4 regions of the Sporacetigenium mesophilum DSM 16796 genome follow, and region 2 is predicted to be linked to each of the others. Evidence: riboswitches for the same ligand, from Rfam matches in the RefSeq annotation. Region 2 holds a riboswitch; each other region holds the start of a gene.
What was found. Region 2 has a riboswitch for thiamine pyrophosphate ahead of thiW (energy coupling factor transporter S component ThiW). Riboswitches for the same ligand answer to the same signal wherever they lie in the genome.
Positions count from the first base shown of each region.

Region 1: another riboswitch for thiamine pyrophosphate. It lies ahead of thiD (bifunctional hydroxymethylpyrimidine kinase/phosphomethylpyrimidine kinase); the one in region 2 lies ahead of thiW (energy coupling factor transporter S component ThiW).
Region 3: another riboswitch for thiamine pyrophosphate. It lies ahead of tenA (thiaminase II); the one in region 2 lies ahead of thiW (energy coupling factor transporter S component ThiW).
Region 4: another riboswitch for thiamine pyrophosphate. It lies ahead of BS62_RS14710 (thiamine-binding protein); the one in region 2 lies ahead of thiW (energy coupling factor transporter S component ThiW).

Region 1 is NZ_JCANUR010000009.1:79,884-83,086, reverse strand. It holds gene BS62_RS08990 (acyl-[acyl-carrier-protein] thioesterase) at 1-73, opposite strand, end outside; gene BS62_RS08985 (zinc-ribbon domain-containing protein) at 345-509, shown strand; gene BS62_RS08980 (DUF2278 family protein) at 600-1,427, shown strand; TPP riboswitch at 1,458-1,568, shown strand; gene thiD (bifunctional hydroxymethylpyrimidine kinase/phosphomethylpyrimidine kinase) at 1,640-2,449, shown strand; gene thiM (hydroxyethylthiazole kinase) at 2,442-3,203, shown strand, end outside.
Region 2 is NZ_JCANUR010000001.1:368,243-371,445, forward strand. It holds gene BS62_RS01815 (superoxide dismutase family protein) at 1-470, opposite strand, end outside; gene BS62_RS01820 (spore coat protein) at 677-1,135, opposite strand; TPP riboswitch at 1,277-1,387, shown strand; gene thiW (energy coupling factor transporter S component ThiW) at 1,473-1,973, shown strand; gene BS62_RS01830 (DUF3892 domain-containing protein) at 2,050-2,283, shown strand; gene hutG (formimidoylglutamase) at 2,425-3,203, shown strand, end outside.
Region 3 is NZ_JCANUR010000013.1:25,095-28,297, reverse strand. It holds gene BS62_RS10760 (ABC transporter ATP-binding protein) at 1-499, opposite strand, end outside; gene tenA (thiaminase II) at 500-1,168, opposite strand; TPP riboswitch at 1,258-1,357, opposite strand; gene BS62_RS10750 (hypothetical protein) at 1,539-1,697, shown strand; gene BS62_RS10745 (ABC transporter permease) at 1,759-2,505, opposite strand; gene BS62_RS10740 (ABC transporter ATP-binding protein) at 2,505-3,161, opposite strand.
Region 4 is NZ_JCANUR010000031.1:4,859-8,061, forward strand. It holds gene BS62_RS14700 (patatin-like phospholipase family protein) at 1-441, shown strand, start outside; gene BS62_RS14705 (TatD family hydrolase) at 456-1,217, shown strand; TPP riboswitch at 1,272-1,377, shown strand; gene BS62_RS14710 (thiamine-binding protein) at 1,452-1,742, shown strand; gene BS62_RS14715 (ABC transporter permease) at 1,717-2,484, shown strand; gene BS62_RS14720 (ABC transporter substrate-binding protein) at 2,489-3,203, shown strand, end outside.

The sequences.
Region 1 (3,203 bases), on a different contig from region 2:
TAATCTTTTTTCTAAAATCAATATCATTAAAAGTAATTTTATATTTTTTAATTAATTTTGATAAATCGCTCACTTTAATGTCTCCTTATATATATATAAATTTACTGAATATAAACTCCAATAAATACATTTTACACCATATTTATGTCTATAAACAAAGGTATATGTCAAGATTTATATTTTTTTATTATCTATTGTATAAGCTATTTAAATATGATATTCTCATAAAGTCAGTAATTCTCGTAATTACTATTACTGGATTTGAATTGAAAACAACTTCCTCTTTCTAGAGTATTTGTTAATCAGTTTTTAAATCTTAATTCTAAAGAAGGAGGAATGTTAAAATGGCAGATAAAACTTTAAGTTGTAAAGATTGTGGAAAAGATTTCCTTTTCACTGAAGGAGAGCAAGCTTTCTACCAAGAAAAAGGATTCGAAAATGAACCACAAAGATGTCCTGAGTGTAGAGCAGCAAGAAAACAACAAAAAAACAATAACTTCAGAAGATAGTTATATAAACCCTATGAGAATTCATTCTCATAGGGTTTTGTTTTTTTGTAAAGAATATATTTGAATAAAACATATTAAAGGAGAAATCTTATGCCTATTCCTGTATATTCTATATGTAAATCAAAGGGACGTACTATTGGTAATATATGTTGTGAAACTACAGATAAGAAAGGTCAAGTATTAAAGGATAATATAGTCTGCAGATTTAAAGATATAAAAAAGGGATGCCATTATCATTTTAAAATTAAAGCAGAAAAAGTTAACATAAAAAATAAAGAATTTAAATTTGAAGATAGAGAAATTAATATTAAAATTAGTATTATGTCGCGTGGAAGTGCCAAATCAAAGGAAAAAAATATAAATAGAACACTTTGTATTATAAAAGAAAATCTAATAATAAAAGATAATAAAAAGTTTTCATTAGAAGCTTTGTCTAACTTAGATTATGGTATAAAAGTATTTGACTATGAGGAAAATGAAAATAAAAAAAGCAAAATTTCATTAGATTATATTAGAAGTAATTTATTTGAGATGAATGAATTTAAAGGTTTTTCAGATACTAACGAATTAAATGAAAATATACATAAATATATTACGGAATGTAGACAAAAAGATGCTGATATATATATATACGGAGATGTCTACCCTGTAGATTCTGAAGATGCCATATTACCAGATAACGATAAAGAAAGAAAAATAAAACTTAGACGTTTAAGTCAATATGGACCAGAAGGGATGCATAATATTCATATGAATCAAGGTAATAAAGAAAGTAAGCATTTATCAGATAATGGGGTTTATCAAGATGGTGGAGTTTTAATTCATTTTAAGTTAGAAAATAGATGGAGTGCTATTTTTACTAGATTTGAAAGCCAATGTATAAAAACTAATAATATTGATGGGTGTTGTCAAAATTAAATCATTATGTTAGAATGAAATAAAATTTAATAGTATTGCTAGGGGTGCTGGGTAGGCCAGCTGAGATAAAGATCCTATAAAATCTTTGACCCTTAACCTGATCTGGATAATGCCAGCGGAGGGAAGCTATGTGATCTTATATTCGTATACAGGCATAAATTCCATACTGGGATTTATGCTTTTTTTTATTTTTAGAATTTGGAGGGAAGAATATGAAAACTGTATTGACAATAGCAGGTAGCGACAGTAGTGGAGGGGCAGGTATACAAGCAGATCTAAAAAGTTTTGCTGCAAATGGAGTTTATGGATCAAGTGTTATAACAGCTATTACAGCTCAAAACACTACGGGGGTATATGATGTTTATCCAATTCCATCAAGTATAGTTAAATCACAACTTGAAGCTGTATTTTCAGATTTAGATATACAATCTGTAAAAATAGGGATGGTATCAGATATTGATATTATGAATGTAATAAGTGATGCATTAATAAAGTACAAGCCTAAGAATATTATATTAGACCCAGTTATGGTCTCAACAACAGGACATACTTTATTACAGCAAAATCAAATAGATTCTTTAAAATCTAAATTATTTTCACTAGCTACAATTATAACGCCGAATATTAGTGAAGCTGAAGTTTTATTAAATAGAAAAATTAAAACTTTTGACGATATGAAGTCAGCATCATATGAATTACATAAAAAGTATAAGTGTTACGTTTTATTAAAAGGTGGGCATTTTCCAATAAAAGATGGAGAAAATGTAAAGTCAGTAGACGTTTTATCAAATGGGGAGATGTTTGAAATGGATTGGATAAATACAACATCTACCCATGGAACAGGATGTAGCTTATCATCAGCTATTGCTTCAAATTTAGCAAAAGGACAATCTATTTCTAAATCTATAGAAAATGCAAAAAAGTATGTAAATAAGGGTATAGCTAATTCTTATAAAGTAGGTAAAGGAAATAATCCTATTCATCATTTTTATAAATATTGGGGGGTTGATAGTAATGAATAATTTAACAAAGGGATTGAGTTTAATAAAAGAAAGAAAGCCATTGGTTCATCACATTACAAATGTAGTAACAGTAAATGGTTGTGCTAATATGACATTGGCAATTGGAGCAGCACCTGTTATGTCTAATGAAATAAAGGATGTAGAAGGCATAGTATCTATAAGTAGTGCTTTAGTTATAAATACAGGAACAATAACTAATGAAACTTTTGAAGCTATGATAAAAGCAGGAAAAAAGGCAAATGAATTAGGAATACCTGTAATATTAGACCCTGTAGGAATAGGGGCAACTAAATATAGATTGGAAGTAAATACAAAACTAATAAATGAGGTGAAATTCTCAGTTATTAGAGGAAACTACTCAGAGATAATGACATTAGTTGGAATAGATGGGGGAAGAGGTGTAGATGCAGAACTTGGAGCTTCACTTGATGAGAAAAGAGTAATAGAATATTCTCTAACAAAGAATGTAATATTATGTGCTAGTGGGGCAGTTGATTTTATTACAGATGGAAATAAAAAAGCATATTGTAAAAATGGTACATCGCTTTTAAGTGAAATAACAGGGACTGGATGTATGTCAACGTCACTAATTGGTTCATGCCTAGGAGCTTCTATAAACAGTTTTGATGCAGCAGTTTTAGGTACAACTATTATGGGTATTGCAGGAGAATATGCAAGTGAAAAATTAGATGGCAAAAGAAAATTAGGATCATTTAATCAATATTTACTTGATGGTGTAAGTACTTTAGATGAA
Region 2 (3,203 bases):
TGAGGAGGTGTGGCTCCTTCAACAATAACTCCACAAGCAAGTCTCTTACCGGCATTTCCAGCAGGTTGACTTTTGTTATCATCTGGGCTTTGATGGATAATAACAGCTTTTCCTATAACATCTTGAACCTTAAATTTATTAGTGAAGAAGCACATCATTGCAACTCCATTATTTGAATATAAAGTAGGGAAGTCTCCTGCATGATTTCCATGAAGTTGATTATTTGGATTCCAGTGACCACCAGCACTTGTGAAAGGGTCGTTAGGATCTCCTATTTCACAAGTTCCATTTTCATGAAGATGAAAACCGTGTGGTCCTATTGGAAGATCGCCATTTGTTCCAGGTTTATATTCTGGCAAACCAGTTACCCAAACGCAAACCTGAACCCCTCCTTGTACATCCATAAAATACACATTACCTTTTAGATTCGGAGCCAAAGGCCCACCATTTAAAAGAGCATAAGCTAACATAATTTATACACATCCTTTTATAAATAGTTACTCATAATAATAATATGCTTGTCATAATTATTGTGTTACTTAATTTAGGACAAATTAGAACTGGAATTATGAGTAAAAAGGAATGTAAAAATTAAAGTATATATAGCTTTGAATAATAAAAATTGGATTGTTAAATAAAAAAGGAGCCATAGACTAAACTATGGCTCCTTTTTTATTTAAGATGGATTGTAGAATCCTCTTGATTTCATTTCGTTAAATAATGTTTCTGCATGATTTTGCTCTTCTTGTTGTATATGTTGTAGTTGTTGTCTTATTTGTGCATCAACTGATTCTAAAACAGCATTATTATAAGAACCTGAAACGTGTTTTTCAGTACTTAAAGCATCATCTAGAAGTTGTGCATCTGTAATTCCTAGACTAGCTTGCATGTTTGATAAATCGCCTTGAGGGCTATTATAGCTTGCAAATATACTTTGAGGGTTTTCACCATTTGAAGTTAATATATTTGTTAGTGTAGTAGCATGTTGTTGTTCTTTTTGAGCAAGATTTTTAAATGTTTGCTTTAATTTTGGGCAAGAAGCCATTGCAGAGTATTGTTCATATTTTCTTATACATAAATACTCAGCATTTAAATTATCTAAAAGTAAACTTTTTTCTTTATTAGTAAGTGCCATACAAAAAACCTCCTATGTAAATATACTTATATATAGTATCGGCATATTATAAAAATTATATTTACTAAAATTATCAATTTATAAAGATTATATATATATTTTCTAAGATATTATGGTATAATTACTTTATAAAATTAAATAAATATAACACAGGGGTGTTGGATAGGCCAACTGAGAGTAAGAACCTTAATTCTTTGACCCTAATAACCTGAACTGGGTAATGCCAGCGTAGGAAGTTGTTGTTGATGGATATTATTATATAATGTGCTAATTTAAACACAAATCCTATGGGTTTGTGTTTTTTTATTTGAAAATTTTGAAGGGAGAGATTTAACAAATGAAAACAAAAAAATTAACTTTATCTGCACTTTTGATAGCATTAGGGGTAATAGGAAGTAATCTTATTTTTATACCTGTAGGAGCAGCTAAGTGTTTTCCTGTTCAGCATACTATAAATGTATTAAGTGCTGTAATATTAGGACCTTGGTATGGGGTTGCTATAGCATTTTGCACTTCGTTACTTAGAAATGTGTTGGGAACAGGATCTCTAATGGCTTTTCCAGGAAGTATGGTTGGAGTATTTTTAGCTGGGATACTATATGCAAAAACAAAAAAAGTGAATTTTGCTGTATTTGGAGAAATATTTGGAACAGGGATACTTGGAGGATTATTAGCATTTCCAATAGCCAAATTTGTATTAGGTAAAGAAGTCGCTGCATTATTTTTCGTAACTCCATTTTTAATAAGTACTATAGGTGGAAGTTTAATTGCTTACTTTATTATTAAATATTTTAAAATTACAAAAAGTGTTGATATAAGAGAAAACGCTAAGATTTAATATAGTTATAAAAAATAGAATAATAATAAAATATCTTCTAATACTAAATATAAATAAGTATAAGGGAGATGTTACCATGAATGATAAAACAAAGATAGTGAAAGTTAGAAAAAATAATCAAGGAGACATAACTGATGTTATGCTACAAGATGGAAATGTATATGCAATAGAGGATGCTATAATGATGGCCAAGGATCATCGTATAGAGGGTGTAAATGTAGGTAAGGCTAGAAATGGAAGAGAGTATTTAAGAAGCAATCCAAATGAAGACAAAAGCGATAATCTAGATAATATTCCAACATTTGAATAGTTATCCTAAAATACCACATTTACTCAATGTGGTATTTTTTTATTATTGAAAAATATATAAAATTAAACTACTATTAATGATAGATAATATTCATAAAAAATATACTAAGCATCTTAGCATAACATAAAACGGGAGGATACCATGTTTAGCTCAAACTATAAGATAACAGAAGATGAAGTTTGGAAAGGTAGAGTAGATAGTGAAAGTAATTTTGATGCATTTAGATGGCATCAATGGGTTAAAAATATCGACTTAAGAGAAAAGTTAATCCCATACGATGGTAAACTAGGCTTTGCATTTATAGGATTTTGCTGTGATGAAGGGGTTATGAGAAATCAAGGTAGAGTAGGAGCTGCTAATGGCCCTTTAAGTATTAGAAGGGAATTAGTTAATCTGCCTTGCTGGTTTTCAAAAGATGTTAAACTTTTTGATGCAGGAAATATATTCTGTGAAGATTGCACCTTAGAAGAAGCTCAAGAATTACTTTCAAAAGCTATAGAAAAGATTTTAAGTTTAAATCTTTTTCCAATTGTTTTAGGTGGGGGCCATGAAGTTGCCTTTGGACATTATAACGGATTATTAAATCATTTGTTAAAAACTAATGAAAAGCCTAATATAGGAATAATAAATTTTGATGCCCATTTTGATTTAAGACCATATCCAAATGGTGGAACATCAGGAACAATGTTTAGACAAATAGCAGATATATGCAAATATAAAGATATAGATTATTCTTATCTTTGCGTTGGAATACAAAAACGTGGGAATACAGTTGAGTTATTCAAAACAGCAGACAAGCTGGGAGTTAAATATATATGGGCAAAGGATATTGCAGATAGCGGACATTGGAATGTAATAGATAAAATAGATGATTTTATGAAATCAAAAGAGCATATTTATATGACAATATGTACTGATGT
Region 3 (3,203 bases), on a different contig from region 2:
TTCTTCTAGTTAGTGCATCTAGTGATGAAAATGGCTCATCTAACAAAAGTATTGAAGGATTATTTACTGTAGCTCTTAAAAATGATGCTCTTTGTCTCATACCACCTGATAATTCATGGGGATATAATTTTTCAGTACCTTTAAGTCCAAAGTCTTCAAAATATGTAACTGCTATTTTTCTAGCTTCTTTCTTTTTATAACCATTTAACTCAAGCCCCACTGTTATATTGTCTAGGATATTTCTCCAAGGCATTAATGAATCTTTTTGAGGCATATATCCTATAATGTTTTTGTTATTTTCATTATATATTTGTACACTACCCCTTTGTGGTTTTAGTAGTCCTAAAATCAGCCTAAAAAGAGTACTTTTTCCTGTACCACTAGGTGCAATAATTGTAATAAACTCATTTTTATCTATGCTAAAGGATAAATCATCAATAATAACTTTTTCTGAATCCTTGTATCTAAAATATAAATTGTTAATCTCTAATGCCTTCATCTAAATAACCCAACTTTCTTTTTTATAACATCCATCCCAAAACATATATTCATATTTTGAAGAAAGGATGAATAGATCTTCTAGTTTTTGAAGTTGTCTTTCTGGAAGTCCTTCAGCAAGTCTGTCCATTAATTTTATACACCAATCATTTTGCTTATTGTATTCTTCATCTGCATATGTAAGTATCCATTCTTTATAAAGTGGATGCTCTAATGCTTTTTTGTCTTTAGCTAAAGTTTTACCAATAAAGGCATAACTCCACATGCAAGGAAGCAATACCGCTACTAATTCAGCTAATGATCCTTGGTTAGATACCTGAAGCATAAACTTAGTGTATGATAAGTTACTTGCATTTGGCTTTGTATCTTCAAGTTCTTCTTTAGTAATTCCAAACTTCTTTGCAAATTCAACATGTGCATCCATCTCAATATTCACTATAGCATTTGCACATTTTGAAAAAGCTTGCATGTCTTCTAAAGTATCTGATTTAACCATCCCTAATGCGAAAATTTTTATGTAATCTATTAAATAAACATAGTCTTGCTTAACATAAAAACTAAACTTATCATCTTCTAATGTACCTTGACTCAGCTCTTTAAGAAAAGGATGCTCCAGGTATGATTCCCAAATAGGTTTAGCTTTTGAAAATAATCTTTGTGAAAATTGCATAAAAAAACTCCTTCCAAAGGTATTTGATATACCATCGAAAGGAGTTTATAATCCATTAATCATAAATCTAAAAAGCTAGATTTAACTTATGTATTATACTATAACTTCCCTTCGCTGGCATTATCCAGTGCAGGTTCAAAGGGTCTGAATAAATTCATCTCAGCCATAAGGGCTCCCCTAGTACGCATCTTGATTTTATACTTTTTTAATTTTTTTGTCAATATATAATAAATTATGTATAAATTAAAGACAAAGTAAGTATTACATATATAACTAAATATAGTCTTCATAGTTAAATAATAACTAGATTTTTAAGCTATTTATATAGACATAATAATACTGTATAAAATAATAAATAAGGAGTGATATTATGTTTAAAATGTCTAATTTAAAACCCGAAGAATTAAAAGAAGTAAAAAAAGCAGAACAACAATTACAAGATAAATTAGGAAAAGATGTTGCGTTAATTGCTTGGAAAGATAAAGATAAAAATGATATTAGAGATAATAATAAACAAGGACTTGTTTAAATAATTAAATTTTATTGATGACTTATTAATATTATTTTAAGGAGCTAATTTTTATATAAAACTAGCTCCTTAACTGACATCTTTCATTGTAAAAACTTTTATATGCTAAGTAAGTTGCTATTAAAGTTGATATAGATGATGACGATACTATCATAAATGTAACCATAATTTGAAATTTAACTGCTATTATAGGAGATACCCCACCTAAGATTAACCCTGTCATCATGCCCGGAAGAGAAACTATTCCTAATGTTTTGGCTGAGTCTATAGTTGGTGTTATGGCAACCTTAATACACTCTCTTAATATATCTTTAGAAGCCTCTTTAACGGATGCACCTAAGGATAGTTTAGTTTCAACCTCTGCTCTTCTTAGATTAAAGGAAGTATTTAAATTCTTGTAACTTAATCCAATAGCTACCATGGAATTACTAATTATCATTCCTGATATAGGTATTATTTCATTAGGTTTAAAATTTATAACCCCTGAAAAAACCAAAATATATATAGTTATAATTGAACCTATAAATATTGAAATAAATGATATACCAAATACATTTTTTATATCTTTACCTCGCTTTACAATATTTAGCGATGCATTTACACACATAATCAATATTAAAATCATTATAACTATTGGGTTGTCCATTCCAAAAATTATGTCAAGTATATATCCAACAGCGACTAATTGAATTACCGCTCTTATTACACTTATAATTATTTCACTTTCTAATCCTAATTTCTCCTTGTATGATATTGCTATAGGTATAAACATAAGACAAGATGCTACTATTAAAGATGTTGTACTCATTATACTATTTCCTCCACTTTGCTGATTCGTCCCTCTGATATAACCATTCTTTTATTAAAAATAGATTTGCTTTGCTCTTCGCTATGGGTTATCCATAATACTGTAACACCACTTTGATTAAGTTCTTTTATATATTCTTCAACTTTGGCTTCATTTTCTTTATCCAAAGATGCAGTAGCTTCATCTAATAATAAGATCTCAGGAGTATATATCAAGTTTCTTATAATTGCAATTCTTTGCATTTCTCCACCAGATAGTGAATTTATATTTTTTTCTAAATAACTTTCATTTAAATTAAATTTATCTAAAAGTAGGACTAATCTACTTTTATCTACTTTTTTGTTTCTAATTTTAAATGGAAATTCTAAATTATCATATACGGTCTCACCAAATAAGTGTGGAGTTTGAACACAGTAGCTAATAGATTTTCTTAATTCTATTGGATTATAACTTGTATAACATTTTTCTTTAAAATAAATATTTCCACTTGTTATAGGTATCAAATCTGCACATATTTTTAACAATGTACTTTTTCCACTTCCTGATTTACCAACTATAGATATACAATCACCCTTATTTACATCTAATGATATTCCTTTTAAAACTTCTGTATTACCGGAGTTATAAGTAACTTCTTTTATGCTAAGTATTTTCATGCTAATTCTCCTTTTTAGACTACCATTTGTTGAAATGTATTT
Region 4 (3,203 bases), on a different contig from region 2:
ATGTTTTTAAGAGATTTCACAGATACAGAAAAAAGTTTTATAATACCTGTAGACAATCAATATTTATATGGAGATGCTCCTTATGAACCTGACATAAATAAGTGTTTAATAGGATATGATGAATCTATGAAAAGAATTTCAAGAAATGATAAGGTATTTATACTTTCCATGAAAGAAGTTGTAGAATTTTTGAAGAAAAAAAACTTACCTTATACAATACATGGAAAATCTTATTGGCTTAGAGATTTTGCTTATGAAAAAATGCCAACATATGATAAGATAAAATCAGAATGTTACAAAAAACAAAGAATAGTAAAAGATAATGCAAGAATAAGCAGAAAAGACTATCATGAATTAGACGGTATTAGACCTGCTATTTATATAAAAAAATTTGAAAGATGTATAGGGAAAGGAAGTATATACGACCCTTACATATTATAAAATAAGGGGGATTTATGTATATAGATGCTCACAATCATTTAGAACTTTATGAAGATAAAATTACAGAGGCTGTAGATTGTATAAACAAAAACAATATATTGACTTTAGCTTGTTCGATGGATATACAAAGTTATATAAAAAATAAAGAAATATCTAAGAAAAGTAATTTAATAATACCAACCTTTGGAATACATCCAAACAATGCAAATAACTACGTTAATTCTTTAGAAAAACTAGATGAGTATATTATAGAAACTCCGATTATAGGGGAAATAGGCCTTGATTTTCACTGGGTTGAGGATAAAGATACTTATCCTAATCAAATAAAGGTGTTTGAGTATTTTTTAAAAAAGGCAAAAGAGTATGATAAGGTTATAAATGTACATACAAAAGGTGCAGAAGAAAAAGTTTTAAATTTACTAAAAAAATACGATGTAGGGAATAATACTATAATTCACTGGTATAGCGGGGATATAAGTTACTTAAAGAAGCTCATAAATATGGGATGTTATTTTACTGTAAGTGTAGATATCCCATATTCAAATTTAACTCAAGAAATAGTTAAATATATACCTATAGATAAGCTACTTGCAGAAACCGATGGTCCTACAGCATTGGAGTGGGTTAATGGAAAATACGCAATGCCTAGTTATATAAAAAATGTCTATAATGACATTTCCAAAGTAAAAAACATAGATGAAAATGAATTGAAAATACAAATAAAAAGCAATTTTGTAAAATTAGTCAAAGATTTACAAATAACGCCTTTATTATAATGAACACTTAATGTATAATAAAAATTAGAAAACATTTTATAACAAAAATTTACAAAAGTATATCGGGGGAGTCGGTTAACCGTCTGAGAGGAGATTTAAAATCTCGACCCTTGAACCTGAATTGGGTAATGCCAACGGAGGGAGATAAAAATTTGCTAAATTAAGTAAGTTTAAGTCTTATCCAAAGTTGGATAAGACTTTTTTGTTGATAAAAACTAAGAAGAGGTGACTTAAATGGTAATAGCAGATATAACAGTTATGCCACTAATACCAGCTATTAGTGAAGAAGAAGTTTATAAAGTAGTAGATGTAGCAATTGATTATACTAGAAACAGTGGACTTGAACATGAAATAGGGGCTATGAGTACTACTGTACAAGGAGAATTTGATGAAGTATTTGATCTTATAAAAAAAGTTCACAAAATACCTTTTGATTTAGGAATAGAAAGAGTTATAACAATGGCTAGAATAGACGAAAAAGTTGGTGGGCTTACAATAAATGAAAAACTTAAAAATCATAGATAAAACTAAAGATAATATACTTCCTGTAATTTTTATACTAACTATTATTGTTATTTGGCAATTTGTTGTAGAGTTTAAAAATATTCCTCAGTACTTAGTTCCTACGCCTTTAGATATTATAGAAGTTTTTCAAGAAGATTTTGATACTCTGAAATATCATACTTTAGTAACTATTTATGAAGGGGTAGTCGGATTTATATTTGCTGTAATATTTGCATTTTTACTTGGGATAATTATGGACTTTTTTAAGATAGTTAGAAGATGCTTGTATCCCATACTTGTAATATCTCAAACTGTACCAACAATTACAATAGCTCCATTACTTATAATATGGTTTGGGTTTGGGTTATTACCTAAGATAATAGTAGTTACTATAACTTGTTTTTTCCCTATAGTTATAAATTTTGTAGATGGACTAGAAAAAATAGACCAAGACTACATAAACTTATTTAAGACTATGAAAGCTAATAAATGGCAAATATTTTCGCATCTTAAACTTCCAATGGCTATGAATAATTTCTTCTCTGGAATAAAAATATCTGTAACCTATATGATTATGGCTGCAACTATTGGAGAATGGCTAGGAGGAGATAAGGGATTAGGAGTTTATATGGTAAGGGCAAAAAGCGCTTATGCCTTGGACAAAGTATTTGCATCAACTATTATAGTTGTATTTATTAGTATAATGTTTGTTTTATTAGCAGAATTTCTCAAAAAAATATTCGTATATTGGAATAAGGAGTGATCATATGTTTAACAAAAAAATAATATCAATATTAGCTACAACAGTATTAACTGCATCTCTTTTATCAGGATGTACAGGTAAAGATAATAAAGAAGCTTCAGATTTAGAAAAGGTTAAGGTAGTATTGGATTGGACTCCAAATACTAATCACACAGGGTTATATGTTGCATTAGAAGAAGGATATTATAAAGAAAAAGGGTTAGATGTTGAAATAGTACAACCTGCAGAAAGTACAGCACCTGTACTTGTAGCTACTAATAAAGCTGACTTTGCTATAAGTTATCAAGAGGAAGTTACATATGCAAAAACCTCAGAAGACCCACTACCTATAAAAGCTATAGCAGCTGTAATTCAACATAATACTTCGGGATTTGCTTCTCCTAAAGATAAGAACATTGTTTCTCCAAAGGATTTTGAAGGAAAATCATATGGAGGATGGGGATCTCCTTCTGAAGAAGCAGTTTTAAAAGCTGTTATGGAAAAAGAAGGATCAGACTATTCTAAGTTAAAGCTTGTAAATATGGGTAATGATGATTTCTTTACTGCAACAAAAAAACATATAGATATGGCATGGATATTTGAAGGTTGGACAGGAATAGAAGCTAAATTAAAGGGTCAAGAAATAAACTATATACCAGTTAAAGACTTAGATCCAGCTCTTGACTATTACACTCCTGTTATTGTTTCTAGTGAAGATAACATAAAAAATAATCCAGAAA